2 linked regions of the Hydrogenispora ethanolica genome follow. The protein of the gene in region 2 interacts with the protein of the main gene of each other region in a pairwise test. Links are inferred from orthologs where the notes say so. Each region holds a gene or a part of one and is shown on either strand. Other genes may lie near its edges.

Evidence for each region.
Region 1: the proteins of EDC14_RS01105 (region 2) and secA interact in binary tests that used the Escherichia coli proteins (3 or more experiments, as listed by UniProt). The link is inferred for Hydrogenispora ethanolica from one-to-one orthologs.

Annotation. Positions count from the first base shown.
Region 1 is NZ_SLUN01000059.1:19,225-24,713, forward strand. What follows is about bases 2,243-5,462. They hold secA (preprotein translocase subunit SecA), read right to left. Parts: upstream 5,086-5,462; coding sequence 2,443-5,085; downstream 2,243-2,442. Outside these bases: EDC14_RS25520 (peptidoglycan D,D-transpeptidase FtsI family protein), read right to left, coding at 1-1,111. UniProt on the Escherichia coli protein: Required for protein export, interacts with the SecYEG preprotein conducting channel.
Region 2 is NZ_SLUN01000001.1:257,127-266,185, forward strand. Bases 2,753-5,738 are described here. They hold EDC14_RS01105 (alkaline phosphatase), read right to left. Parts: upstream 5,130-5,738; coding sequence 3,375-5,129; downstream 2,753-3,374. Other genes in these bases: EDC14_RS01095 (ABC transporter ATP-binding protein), read right to left, coding at 2,753-2,777; EDC14_RS01100 (hypothetical protein), read right to left, coding at 2,821-3,222; EDC14_RS01110 (alpha/beta fold hydrolase), read right to left, coding at 5,497-5,738. Outside these bases: EDC14_RS01085 (heavy metal translocating P-type ATPase), read left to right, coding at 1-772; EDC14_RS01090 (ABC transporter permease), read right to left, coding at 851-2,071; more of EDC14_RS01095, read right to left, coding at 2,046-2,752; more of EDC14_RS01110, read right to left, coding at 5,739-6,309; EDC14_RS01115 (DNA-formamidopyrimidine glycosylase family protein), read left to right, coding at 6,511-7,296; EDC14_RS01120 (demethoxyubiquinone hydroxylase family protein), read right to left, coding at 7,531-7,893; EDC14_RS01125 (DNA-formamidopyrimidine glycosylase family protein), read right to left, coding at 8,226-9,053.

The sequences.
Region 1 (5,489 bases), on a different replicon or contig from region 2:
CCTTCAAGCCGATATTGCAAGGTTGCGCCAATCCGAGCCGGTCACCATATTGAAGAATGATTTCGGGCCCGAGGCGAAGGGCAATTTCAATAAAGATCGGGTTATAAGAGTAAGCCAAAGCTTCGGTTAATGAAAGCCGGCCAACATCCCCGGTTGGAAAATGCCAGCGGGCCATATCAGGGTAGGAATATGCCGTAAAGACTTCGTTTGGGTTCAATAATCCGCCGTCTATCCCGGCGCAGAGTGTGACTAACTTAAAAATCGAACCGGGGTTATAAGCCGCAATTGCCCGGTTCAGGAACGGGTTATTGGGATCGCTCAAACTTTCTTGAAGATTCGCGAAATTAACCATAGGGCGGCTGGCCATCGCCAATATCTGACCCGAATTGACATCCAGAACGACGATCGCTCCTTTTAATCTTTCGCGATCCATCACCGCTTCCGCAATTCGCTGAATTCGCTCATCTAAAGTTAGAATGACACCCGATTCGCTACTTGATTTTCGGAGGTTGCGGATACCCAGCCCTTGAAAAGGATGATGTTTTCCGTCGACAAACGCGACCAGAGAAGCCGTGCTCCGAGAGGCGGTTAAAAATGAATCATAAAGAGACTCCAGACCGGAAACACCTTTGCCGTCTCGAACGCTTCCCAAGGCATGCCAAGCCAGCTTTGTAGCTTGCGGAGCCGCGGGATTGGCGATAATCTGCCACTCCTGAGACTTGAACCGTTCCAAGGAACGAACCTGGCTCGCCTTTAAAGGCTTTGGATAAACCCAACGACCCGCATGCCGTTGACGCTCTCTTTCGGTCTGAAAATCGGGACCGAAGATCGCCGCCAATCTCTCGGCCATGGCGTCCCTTAACGGATTCTGGATCATGATATACCAAGCGCGATCGGCTCCCCGCAAACTGCGCCCATTGCGGTCATAAAATGCGCCGCGCAAAGGATTAGTCAGTAAATACCGCGAACGTTGCTGGACGGTCAATTGAGAATAATGTCGATGCTCAACGACTTGAATACGGATCAATTGGATCAGTAAAATGAGTGAGGCACAAAAAACCAGTCCGATAATGAACAAAATTCGGCGATAGCTCTGTTCCAGAGGATCCATGGTAGCACCTTTCAGAATTGGGATGTTAACTCAAGCATCGGGGCTATTTTGCGCTCTCCACGGCTATCGCTACAAAAAACCCCGGTTCATAGTGTAACCGGGGTTGGCAATTATATGACATTTTGTATTTTGTTGAGATCGGATCGTAAATAGGCCTCTATGAACGGGTCAAGTTCGCCGTCCATCACCGCCTGGACATTCGCAGTCTCCACTTCGGTCCGGTGATCCTTTACCATGGTATACGGACAAAAGACATAGGAGCGAATCTGATTACCCCAGGCAATCTCGGAATACTCCCCTTTGATCTTGGCCATCTTCGCTTCTTGCTCCTCGCGGTAAAGTTCATAGAGTTTAGCGCGGAGCATCTGCATGGCCCGGTCGCGGTTTTGAAATTGCGAACGCTCATTTTGGCAAGCGACCACAATTCCCGTTGGGATATGCGTGATGCGAATGGCGGACTCTGTCTTATTGACATGCTGACCGCCGGCCCCACTGGAGCGGTAGGTATCGACCTTGAGGTCTTCCGGCCGAATCTCGACTTTGATGGTGTCGTCGATTTCCGGCACGATATCCACGGATGAAAACGAAGTATGACGCCGGCCCGACGCATCAAACGGTGAAATCCGGACCAACCGGTGTACGCCTTTTTCACCTTTCAAATAACCATAGGCATTCTCTCCGGATATATACAATGTCACACTTTTGACCCCTGCTTCATCACCGGGCAAAAGGTCCAAAAATTCCACTTTGTAGCCACGCCGTTCCGCCCACCGCACGTACATCCGGAGCAACATTTCCGCCCAATCCTGCGATTCGGTCCCGCCTGCTCCAGGATGAATTGTCAGATACACATTGAAACGATCGAATTCGCCGCCCAGCATGGTTGAAAGCTCCATTGCGGCGACGGCTTTTTCCAACTCCTCTATGCCGCCCGCGATTTCCGGAAACAAATCCTCTTCATCCTCGGCAACGGCCATCTCCAGAAGGCCCGTTAATTCCGCTTCCTGTCTTTCTTGGGTTTCAATTTTTTCGACATGATTCTTAAGATTGGTCAACTCCTGCAGAATTTTCTGCGCGGCATTCGGATCGTCCCAAAAATCCGGGGCCGAGGAGATCTCGCTTAACTCTGCAATCCGTTCTTGCTTTTGAGCTAAATCAAAGATACCCCCTGAGCTGGTGAATTCTTTCCTTCATATCGGACAGCCTGGCCCGTAGTTCGCTTACTTCGATCATGATTAACCACCCTGTCATAAAAATGTTGTCTTCTTTCCATCGCTTGAAGAAGCTTCGTCGATATTATACTATTACTGCTGAGTGGAATGCAAACCTTATTACCCGTTGGCCTGGCCGCAACATTTTTTATACTTTTTGCCGCTGCCGCACGGGCACGGATCATTCCTGCCAACTTTCTTACCGGTAACTCTTTGATGAACCGCCTGAGCGCCGTCCTCGTCCAGATTGGTGGAGATATTCCTCACTTTCGGGCGCTGGACCAGTCTTTCTTCGGAAACGACTTGGAATTTGGCTAATTCGCGGACGACTTCTTCGTTAATGGTATCGCGCATCTCTTTGAACATCTGATAAGCTTCAATTTTATAAGCAACCAGCGGATCATTCTGGGCATACGCCCGAAGGCCGATCCCTTCTTTCAAGCCATCCATCGCTTCCAGATGATCCATCCATTTCACGTCAATCGTCCGCAGCATCACGAAACGCTCGATCTCCCGTAAATGCTCGGCGCCGATCTCCGTCTCTTTCGCTTGATAGTACTCCATCGCCTTATCCAAAATGGCTTCCCGGAGTTCACTGTGGTTCAAACGATCAATATCGGAAAGTTCAATGGCTTGCGGCGGTAGAAACGTGCCGTAAACCGCCTGCAATAAACCTTCGAGATCCCATTCTTCAGGAATAATTTTTTCATTGGCGTAGACTTCCAGCAAGTGATCGGTCACGTCGCCGAACATACTGATCACTTTCTCATGAACATCCTCGCCGAGCAGCAACATTTTGCGCAACTCGTAGATGATCTCGCGCTGCTTATTCAGCACATCGTCATAATCCAGAACATGTTTCCGGATTTCAAAATTGCGGGCCTCCACCTTCCGCTGGGCAGCTTCGATTCTTTTGGCGATTGCCGAGTGCTCAATGGGCATATCTTCGGACCAGCCCAGTTTCTCCATCCAGCCGGAGATCATCTCGCCCCCGAAAAGACGCATCAGATCGTCTTCCATCGCCACGAAAAACCGGGATGAACCGGGGTCGCCCTGCCGTCCGGAACGGCCGCGCAGCTGGTTGTCGATACGGCGGCTTTCATGCCGCTCGGTACCGATGATATGCAGCCCACCCAGAGTCACCACTTTTTCATGATCTTCCCGGGTTGCCTGTTTTGCTTCGGACAAAGCCAACTGATACTCTTCCGGCGTAGCCTCCTGATATTCGATGCCACGGGAATGAAGTAAGTCTCGGGCCAGGAATTCGGTATTCCCTCCAAGCACAATATCGGTTCCACGGCCCGCCATATTGGTGGCGATGGTTACCGTCCCGGACCGGCCGGCCTGCGCAATAATCTCCGCTTCCTTCTCATGATATTTGGCGTTTAAGACTTGGTGGGGTATGCCGCGCCGTTTGAGCATATTGCTGAGCTCTTCGGATTTTTCAATCGAAATGGTGCCGACCAGAATCGGCCGGCCGGTCTGATGAATTTCGGCAATCTCGTCCACCACGGCGTTAAATTTGGATTTTTCGGTTTTATAAACTACATCCGGATGGTCGGCCCGCACCATGGGCACATTGGTCGGGATGACGATGACCGGCAAATTATAAATCTTCCGGAACTCGGCTTCTTCTGTTTCCGCAGTTCCGGTCATGCCTGCCAGCTTCTTATACATGCGGAAATAATTTTGGAAGGTGATCGTCGCCAAGGTCTGACTCTCGTTTTCGATCTTGACATTCTCCTTGGCCTCGATTGCCTGATGCAAACCCTCGCTGTAACGGCGCCCAAACATCAGGCGTCCGGTAAACTCGTCTACGATAATGACTTCGCCGTCCTTGACCACGTAATCTCGGTCCCGCTTCATCAGTTCCTTGGCGCGCAAAGCCTGGTTCAAGTGATGCACCAGATGGGTATTGGCGTCGTCATAAAGATTTTCAACGTGCAAAATCTGCTCGACTTTGGCGACACCTTCTTCGGTGACCGCCACGGTCCTGGCTTTCTCATCGATGGTATAATCCTCATCACGACGCAGTTTCGGGACAACCTGGGCGAATTTATAGTATAATTCGGTGGACTCCTCCGCTTGACCGGAGATAATCAACGGCGTCCGCGCCTCATCAATTAAAATACTGTCCACTTCATCGACGATAGCGTAATTCAACTCCCGTTGCACCATATCAGCCACGGTAAAAGCCATATTATCGCGAAGGTAATCGAAACCGAACTCATTGTTGGTTCCATAGGTAATGTCGGAATTATAGGCGATGCGCCGCTCATCGGAGTTCAAATGATGCAGGATGACGCCGACTGAAAGCCCTAAAAAACGGTAAACCTTCCCCATCCATTCGCTGTCCCGCTTGGCTAAGTAATCATTCACCGTAACGACGTGAACGCCCTTGCCACTCAAAGCATTTAAATAAACCGGCAAGGTGGCGACCAGCGTCTTTCCTTCACCGGTCTTCATTTCGGCTATCTTTCCTTCATGAAGCACCATACCGCCCATCAGCTGCACATCATAATGGCGTTGACCAAGCACCCGCCGGGCCGCTTCTCGCACCGTCGCAAAAGCCTCCGGAAGCAAATCGTCCAGCGTTTCCCCTTTGGCATACCGTTCCCGATACGCTATGGTTTTCGCCCGCAGCGCATTATCGTCCAACTGGGAAAACTGCGATTCCAGCGCGTTGATCTGCTCAACCTTCCGCTGCAACCTTTTTACCTCGCGCAGATTGGTATCCCATAATTCGGAAAGAAATTTCACCATTGCTCCACCTCATCATCAGACATTGCTTAAAATAACGTAAATCATTGGCAAGAGTGCCCAAAAAATTTTACCGTAATATTATACCATTTTGGAATTGGAAAAACAAATCAACAAAAGCTGGTCGGATCATTCTATATCGGATGATTCTATATCTATCGCACTCCATATTCGGAACAATTTCGCGACATCTTTTCCTCGCTGGATAAGATGAACTTATCTACCATTTATTTTTCTCACTATCGGATGCTTTACGCATCAATTCCATGTTTCTTTGAGAATCGCCGAATCGTTCCCCCTGACAGTTCCCTTCGTAAAAAAATAACCCGGTCTATGAGAGGCCACTGAAAAAGTCCATTAAATAAAAGAGCAGAATAAAAGCCTTGGAAATACTGTTCAACCGCAGT
Region 2 (9,059 bases):
GATCCGCCAGGCCTACGGCCGGGAGATCGATCCGGAAGCAGTCTCCGACTATCGCGAGATCTCCGGCCACGGCATCCGGGTGCGGCGGGACGGCCGGACCATTCTGGCGGGCAACAGCCGCTTACTGGAAAGAGAAGCCATTTCCTGTCCGGGGGTGGAGGCCCAGGGAACCGTAGTGCACGTGGCGGTAGACGGCCGCTACGCCGGGTGGATCCTGATCGCCGACGCCGTCAAGGAGGACAGTTCCGGAGCGATCGCCGCGCTGAAGGCGGCCGGCGTCCGGAAACTGGCGATGCTGACCGGCGACAGCCGGGCGGTGGCCGAAACGGTCGGCCGGTCGCTGGGGCTGGATGAAGTCCACGCCGAACTGCTGCCCGATCAAAAGGTGGCCCGGCTGGAAGCGCTGGAGCGGCAGAAGTCCGGCAAGGGGACGCTCGTCTTCGTCGGCGACGGCATCAATGACGCGCCGGTGCTGGCCCGGGCCGATGTCGGCGTGGCCATGGGCGGGCTGGGATCGGACGCGGCCATCGAAGCCGCCGACGTGGTGCTGATGACCGACGAGCCTTCCAAGCTGGCCACGGCGATCCGTATCGCCAAACGGACCCGTCATATCGTCGCCCAGAATATCGGGCTGGCCCTGGGGGTCAAAGGATTGGTGCTGATCCTGGGCGTCGGCGGCGTCGCCACCATGTGGGAGGCGGTCTTCGCCGACGTGGGCGTGGCGGTCCTGGCGATCCTCAACGCCATCCGGGTGCAACGGGCGCGGTATTGACGATTCCCGCAAATTTCAGGGCCGTTCCGGATTTAGATCCGGGACGGCCCTGCTTTCATTCCCCCGGGGTAAGGCGGCTTACAGGTTCCGGGCCACATTGAACCGGTAGGCGAGCGCCGCCGGAGCTAGGCTGGCCAAAAGGCCGAAACCGACCACGCCTCCCGCCAGGACCAGTTCCTTCCAGGAACCGCCCAACCCGATCGTGATCGCGGTCTGCTGCTGCAGGATTCCGGCCAGCACCCCGAAGAGGCCGTGTCCCACCAGCAAGCCGCAGACCAGGCCGGCGCCCACCGTCACCACTCCCTCCAGCAGAATAATCCGGAAGATGTCGCCGGCATTGGCGCCGATGGCCCGCAGCACCGCCTGCTCCCGGCTCCGGCTCTGAGCCGAGCCATACAACGTCAGGGCTACCGTCAGCAAGGTCATGGCGATCACCAGAGCCGCGATGAGCTGCAGGACCTGCTCGCCCTGGCCCATCAGGGCGAAGAACTGCACGATGACTTGAGCCGGGAAGACCAGCTGCGCCCGGGGCTCGCTCTGAAACTGCTGATACAGGCGCATGGCATCGGCGTAACCCCGCGGTTTCACCAGGATCGCGGTGACGCCGTGTTCATGGCCGTCGTGTTCCTCCTCTGCCGCTTCGTCCTCCTCCGCCTCGTGATGCTCGTGAATATGCCAGATGCTTTCCATGGAGACCAGAATGGCCTGGTCGTAAGGCCCTCCCACCGGCTTCAGGATTCCCACCACCCGGTAGGGATTATGCCCGTGCGCCTCGCCCTGCTCGTGCACTGACAATCCGTGAACCGAAGCGAACGTCTCGCCCACCTTGATCCTCAGATCCCGGGCGGCTTTCGCGCCGATGACTGCTTCAAACTGCGCCCGGAAGGGTCTTCCTTCCGCCAGCTGCAGCCAGGGCGGGCGGGACGGGGCGACTCGCTGCTCAAAAAGGGCCGGCGCGGTGCCGACGATCCGGTAGCCCCGGTAATTATCGCCGAAACCCATCGGCAGCGCCGCGGCCACTCCGGGCCGCGCCGCCAAATCGTCCACCAGCGCTTCCTCGATGTTGCCGATGGGCGTGTCTTGCAGGAACACCGTATTGAGGACCAGTTGGATCGGGCTGCCCTTGGCGCCGACGATCAGGTCGAAAGGCTCGGTGGCGCGGACCAGCCCCTGATGGATCCCTTCGGCCAGTAGCATCAGGGTCACGGTCAGCGCCACCGCCAGGGCCACGATAGCCACGGTCACCATGCTCTGTAGCGGTTTGGCGCTCAGGTTACGCCACACTATCCGCAGGCGCATCGGCGCTCACCTCCACGGCCCGCGCCAGTTCGATCCGGCGGGGAAAGAGCTCCATGACCGCATGATCGTGGGTGGCCAGGATTAAGATGCTCTGCTGCTCCCGGCAGAGCCACTGCAGGATCTCCAGAACATTCCGGCCGTTCTCCCGGTCCAGGCTGGCGGTGGGCTCGTCGGCCAGGATCAGCCGGGGCCGGTTGGCCAGCGCCCGCGCCACGGCGACCCGCTGCTGTTCGCCGATGCTCAGCTGGGACGGCCGGTTGTGCACCCGATCGGCCAGGCCCACGCCCCGCAGCAGTTCCATGGCGCGCAGCCGCGCCGCCCGCTCCCGTTCAACCCTGGCGAAGACCAGGGCCGCCATGACATTCTCCAAGGCGCTGAGGTTGGGGAGCAGGTTAAAGCTTTGAAAAACATACCCCACGTTGCGGGCCCGCCAGACGTCGCGCTCCTTTTCGCGCAAGGCGTCGACGCGCTGCCCGTCCAGGGAGATGGTCCCGGCGGTCGGCGCCAGGAGCCCGGCCACCAGATGCAGCAAAGTGGTTTTCCCGGAACCGCTCGGGCCGACCAGGGCCGCCTGTTCGCCCCGTTCCAGCCGCAAATTGTCGAGCCGCAGCGCGGTGATGGTCTGACCGTCCGGGCTCGGGTACTGTTTCTGAAGATTGCAGATCTCCAGCATCGGATTCACCTCTCTCGTTCGGTCGCAATCCATTTCCGGAACGCCCGCCGAAGCGGGCGGCCGGATTCATCGTTACTTATTTGGCGCGTTCCAGCGTATCGGCAATGATCCGCACCAGGCTGACGAAACCCGTCTCCCGGTCAATCTGGCTGCCGACCTCCAGCCGCCCCGTCACCTGAATCGGCTGGTCGTAGGGCAAGGCGGTGACCGGCTTGCTCAGCCGCACCACCACGATGTCATTGGGCCAATCGGCGTCGGTGGAGCAAAAGGGGCAGATCGCCATCGGCACTTTGGTCAGCACGAAGAAGGCCAGGGTCGGCTTGAGCGGCGGCGCCATGAAGCCGACCATGCTGACCCGTTTGCCGTTCAAAGACTTTAATTTGGGGGAGAATTGGATGCCCAAAGACGAAGCGCCGCTGTACAGCTCGGCAAAGCCGAGGGGCGCCGCCGCTTCTTTCCCCCAATTGCCGAGCGCCATGGCTTGGACCGGTGAGCCGAAAAGGGACGGTCCCCGCTGGGGTGCCGTCCCTTCCGCCCTCCGGTGCCACGCCGCAGGCAGGATCAGCGAAATGAGTAGCAAAATCCCGATTGCGCGCATGGTTCGATGGCTCATCTTTTTCGTTCCTCCGGTTATTTCACGGCGTCCAAGCCCAGGGCGCGCACCATGCCGAAGAATACCTCGGTGTTGTCCATGATGCCCCGGAAATACTCGGCGCCAGGGCCGTCGGCGGTCAAGGGAACGTCGTCGGCGGTATGGACTTCCTGAGTCTCCGTATCCGGAAGCTTGCTGCTGTTCAAATCGCCATTGGCGTCTTTCTTGGGATTGGCAATGGTTTTGCTGCCGGACTTAATGGCCGGGGCAATCGGTTCCGGATTGAACTTGTAATCCTCGTAGTACTCGGGATGATTGGCGTATTGAATGGCCAGCGTGACAGCGGGAGCCGGATTGTCGGGGAAGCCGTCCTTATTCTTATCCTCGAAGGTGGGGAAGCCGGCTTCGGCGTACGTCCGCACCGCCTGGCGGCCGGTTTTGCCGTCCAGCTCGTGGTAGGTCCCGGTGATGCTGGCGCTGTGGGCGTGGTCGGCCACGACGATGATCAGGGTGTCATTGTTCTTCTTGGCGAATTCCTTGGCGATGCCGATGGCTTTATCCATCTCAATCGTGTCATAAGTGGCCCGTTCCCAGTCCACGGTATGCAGCTGCTTGTCGATGCAGGCGCCTTCCACCATCAGGAAGAACCCGTTTTGATTCTTGCTCAGAACGTTAATGGCCTGCTTGGTCATATCCATCAGGGTCGGCTGGTCCGTGAAGCTGCCCAGCACCGCCGGATTCTTGGTGACTTCGCGGTCGATGTACACGTTCATATTGTCCAGTTGGAAAAGGCCCAACACTTTAGCGGAGTTTTGGATCTGATTCAGCTCGGTTTTGTTCCCGGCAAAGGTATAACCCTGGCTCTTGAACTCCTCCACCAGATTGCGGTCGTCGCTCCGTTTGGAACCGGGGACGCTCTTGGGCAGGAAGTGCTGGGAACCGCCGCCCAGGATCACGTCGGGGCGGTGTTCGGGGTCGAGCATCGAGGCGGCGATGAAATTCTGCTCGGAACGGCGGCGGGTATGGGCGACCATCGCGGCCGGCGTGGCGTCGGTGATGTTGGCGGTGGAGACGATGCCGGTGGCCATGCCGCGCGAACGTTTGGCCAATTCGATGATGTTCTCGACCTTGGGATCATCGAGCGGATCGCCGGTGGAGTTGGGATAGATGCCCATGGCATTGACAGCGCTCTTGCTGCCGGTGGCATAGGCCGAGGCGCTATTGGCGGAGTCGGTGACCAACGAATCCATTCCGGAGGTGGTGACGAGCGCCAGATTGGACATTTTCTCCATTTCCAGCAAGTCGTGGTATTTCCCCTCGGTCAGGCCTTTGGAAAGGATCCGGGCCATTTGCCGGGCTTGCAGGCTCATGCCGTCCCCGACGAAGAGAATGACGTTCTTGGCCAGTTTCTGCGCTTTGTCAGCGACCACGGTATAATTGACTTCGCGCGACGCGGCGCCTTGCTCCGTCAACACGTTGACGATGACATTGACCGGGCCCGGTTTGGCGAAAGAAACCTGGTCGATGCGGTAGCTGCTGACCCCGGCGGCCAATTTGACGACCGGAGCCTTGCCGAAGAATTTTTCGGCCGGATTATAATTGATCAGCACTTCAACGGATTTGATGGTGCCCAGGTCTTTTAATTCGACTTCAAAATCGATTTTTTGGCCGGCCAGGAACTTGGCGCGGTCGATGGGCAGTACGTCGATGGAATGATAGGGGAAGTTGGGCAGTTGGGCGGCAAACGCGGCGCCGCCGCTCAGCAACATGGTCAGCATCAGGGTCAGGACCATTGCTGTCAGCGCGATACGGGTTTTCAGACTGTTGCTCAACAAATAAAGCACCTCCTACGGTTTTTGATATCGTCGGATCTAATGTTACAAATCCAAGTTAAAGGGAGGATTAAATGAGTTTTAACCGCAGGCTAAATGGAGGCTAATCCGCAGTAATGACGCGCTTCTTGAGAGGCAGTATCAATAATGGGATCCGGGGAGAGATTTCTTGAAAAGCCATGTGCTCTTTACACTTTAAAATCACCCGCTCAATGGATTAAAAACCGGCTTTACCCCTTTGCTGCGTTTTTGTGACAAACCCCGACCTTTGGGACGGGGTTTGTCACAGTTTTAAGGGATGATGAGGTCGACCGGGTTCCATTTCATTTCATCGCATTCGGGCGAGCCATTCCCGGACCATCAGCTCAAAGACCTCCGCCTGCTCGATCTGCAGGTTATGGCCGGCCTTGTCCAAAACGGCGAAGCTCGCCCGGGGAAAGTTCTCCAGGATCCGCCACGCGTCCCGGTAACCCACCCAAGGGTCCTGCCGTCCGGCCAGGATCAGGGCGGGCTTGTCAAACGGCTGCGCCAGCCGGTCAACGTCGCAGGAGAAGGGAAAGCCGTCCCGTTGCAACCGGGTCAAAAAAGCCTCGTCGGCGGCACGGATCCCCGGAACGACCTCGGCGCGGAACCGCTCCAGGGTCACTTCGCTCTGAACCACCGCCAGCTCCGCGAATTCGGCCCGCTCCGCTTCGCCCAGTCCCGCCATGAGCTGAGGGTCGCTCTCCAGGACGCGAAATTTCGGAAGATCGCGCCGCGCTCTCTCGGCAATGATGCAAGGACAGATGAGCAGCAGGCCCGCGATCCGTTCCGGCAGCCGTTGGACCAGGCCGCGGGCCAGGTAACCGCCGTACGACTCCCCGGCCACGGCGAACTCCCGGCCGGGAAGGACCGCCTGGATAAAGTCCAGGACCACCTGGAGCAGTTGATCGGAGTTCCGGAGCCAGTCGGCGGACGAAGTCCGGCCCATCCCCGGCAGATCGAGATAAATCCGCTCCCAGCCGGCTTCCTTCCCGAAAACCGGCTCCATGCAGCCTTTCATGATATGGTGGTCGACCCCGTAGCCGTGCAGCATCAGCAACGGCCGTCCCGCGCCGGCCGTTTCATAATAAACCCGCAACTTCTCAAGCTCACAGAACATCTCCGCAACTCCTTTACAATGGGCATGATTCCCACGCTTTTCGGACAATGCCATTATACCAAACATACGTTCTGTTGTAAACCATTCCCAACTCTCGAAACTTTTCGCCCGCGCCGGCAGGAAAAAGGCTGGAAACGGTGGAATAATACCTGCGATCCCATAGCAAAATCGCGTTATCGCGCAGCGGAGGAGGCCCTGGTCATGCCGGAACTGCCGGATCTGGAAGTTTTCAAGGGGAATCTCAAAAAACATTTGGTAGGGGAGACCTTGCTGGCCATCGAGCCCGTCCATCCCCGGAACGTCATCCCCGCCGCCGGGCCGGTGCTGGAACAGTTCGTCGGCAAAGCGCTGGCCGATATCGAGCGGGACGGCAAGGAGCTGCTCTTCCTCTTTCCGGAGGGCAAGTTCTTCGCGGTCCATCTGATGCTGAACGGCGGCCTGCAGTTGTGCGCCGAGCCGGCGCAAGCGGCGGCCGTGAAATACCGGATCGCTTCGTTCCGGTTCCAGGAGCTGATCCTGGTGGTCAGCGATCCGGGCGGGCTCTGCAAGGTCCGTTTCCTGCCCCAGCTGACCAAGGTGCCGGACGCCTTCAGCCCGGCCTTCAGCCAGGAGTACCTGGCGGATCGTTTGGCCCGCAATCCGCTCATGAATATCAAGGCTTTTCTGATCGATCAAAAGATGGTCAAGGGGATCGGCAACGCCTATGCCGACGAGATCCTCTGGGAGAGCCGGATCTCGCCGCTTTCGCTCTGCGGCAAACTGCCGCCCGAGGCCGTCGCCCGCCTGCACGCGGCCGTCGCCGGCGTCCTCCGGGAGGCCATCGCCAGCATCCGGCGGGAGGCGCCGGAGATCATCAGCGGCGAGATCCGCAGCTTCCTCAAGGTGCACCAGCCGCGGCGGAAGGAGTCGCCGACCGGGCACGCCATCCGGGTGCAAAAAGTGGCCTCCAAAACCACTTATTTCACGGACGAGCAGATCCTCTATTAACCCCGGTTCGGGCGACCCCGGCCGTATCCGAAAAGGAAAACCCCGCCGCCGGCGGGGCAGAAAAAAGCCAAGCCGCTTCGGCGTTTTGAACGGGAGCCGCTTGGCTTTGATTTGTTTGGAAAGAAGTTGGTGATCCGCAGCCAATGGGGTTGGGCGGTGGGCCGCCTAGAAGCCACGGGCAGGCGGTGACCGGGTCCCGGCCGATGGTCCGGTCGATATTGCGGAATTCGGCGCTCACCGGGACCGCCCGGTCTGCGGCGCACGGGCGGCCGCTTCCTCGCCGCCGGAGGGGACAGCCGCGCCGATGGCCTCCAGCATCTCCCGCACCTCGGCTTCGCCTTCGGCGAAGTGAGCGGCTTCGGCGGGATCCAGAATCTTCAAGAGCGTCATCAACTCCCCGACATGCGCCTTCTCTTCGTCGCGGATATCGGCGATGACCTTTTTGGCAATGGGGTCGTCGGTGGCCTGGACATGGGCGTCATACATAAAGATCGCCTCCAGCTCGCCGGCGATGTCCAGCCGGACCGCCTGGATCAACTCTTCCTTGGAGAGCTTCTTGTTCACATTTCCCTGAAACGGGTTGGCAAATGACGGCATGTTTTCTCCCTTCCTTTCTGCCCCTGTCGGCGGAAACTTTTTGGTATGTACTTATGGTATGACCTTAATGGTTCATTATACCCCGACGGTTCAAAAAAATAAGCCGGAGGTCCGCCGCCGCAGGATTCCGTCAAAGTCAAAATAAAACGAAAACGAGTCTTAAGGTTTATTACTCCCGCAGAGGCGCAAAGGCGCGGAGTTTAGTCGCATAAAATCGACAACCCTCGTTTCGTTTTTTCTCAGCGTCGCTGCGGGAGAATGAATGGGACGGGACTTTGACATACCCCTGCCCGCCGCCGGGCCGCCTCCGGCTTGGGTCGCTCAATTGCAACCTAAACCGCCTGGCAGCCTTCGCAGTAATACACGCTGCCGCCAAGATAAGTCTCTTTTTTGATCATTCCGCCGCAACGGGGGCAAGGCCGTCCCACCCGGTGCTTGCTCATGACGGTCGCGTAGCCGCCCGGTTTGCCGAAAAAGTCTTTCTCGGTGTCCCGGCCGCCCGCCTCGGCCATCCGGGCCAGCACGGTCCGGACCGCCCGGAACAGCTCCGCCCGCTCCGCGCCGGACAAGGCGGCCAGCTTGCGCTTGGGGTGAACCGCCGCCTCCCAGAGGATCTCCTGGAGCACGCCGTTGCCGAGGCCCGGGATCCGCTGCTCGGTGGCTAAAAAAGCCTTGGCGCTCAGCTTGCGGAGGTCGGCCCCCTCCAGCAGCCGCTGCCAATGCGCGGCGTCGAAGGCTTCCGACAGCGGGAAGGGCTTCTCTTGGGCGATCCGGTAGTACGGGTTCTCAAACTCGCCCTCCCGGAAGCTCCACAGCCCGCCGTACATCTGTACCGTGGCGCTGACCGCCGCGCCGTCGTCCAGCTCCAGGAGGAGCTGGTGCTTTTCCGGCAGCGCCGCGCCGGCCGGGTGATAGCGCAAGCCCACCCCGTCGCCGAGCAGGATGACGGCGTCTCCGGCGCCGATCGCCACCATCCCGCCGTAAGCGGTCGCCCGCTCGATGGTCCGGCCGGCCAGCCGGTCGTGATACGCCTGGGGATCCCCGTAAAACCAGGCGAATTTGTGGGGCGAATGGGCCGCCGTCACCTTCCGGATCCGCCGGCCGCCGATGGTGGCGGCGATCTGGCGGGCCAGGGTAACGGCCTCGGGCAATTCGATCATCTTCGG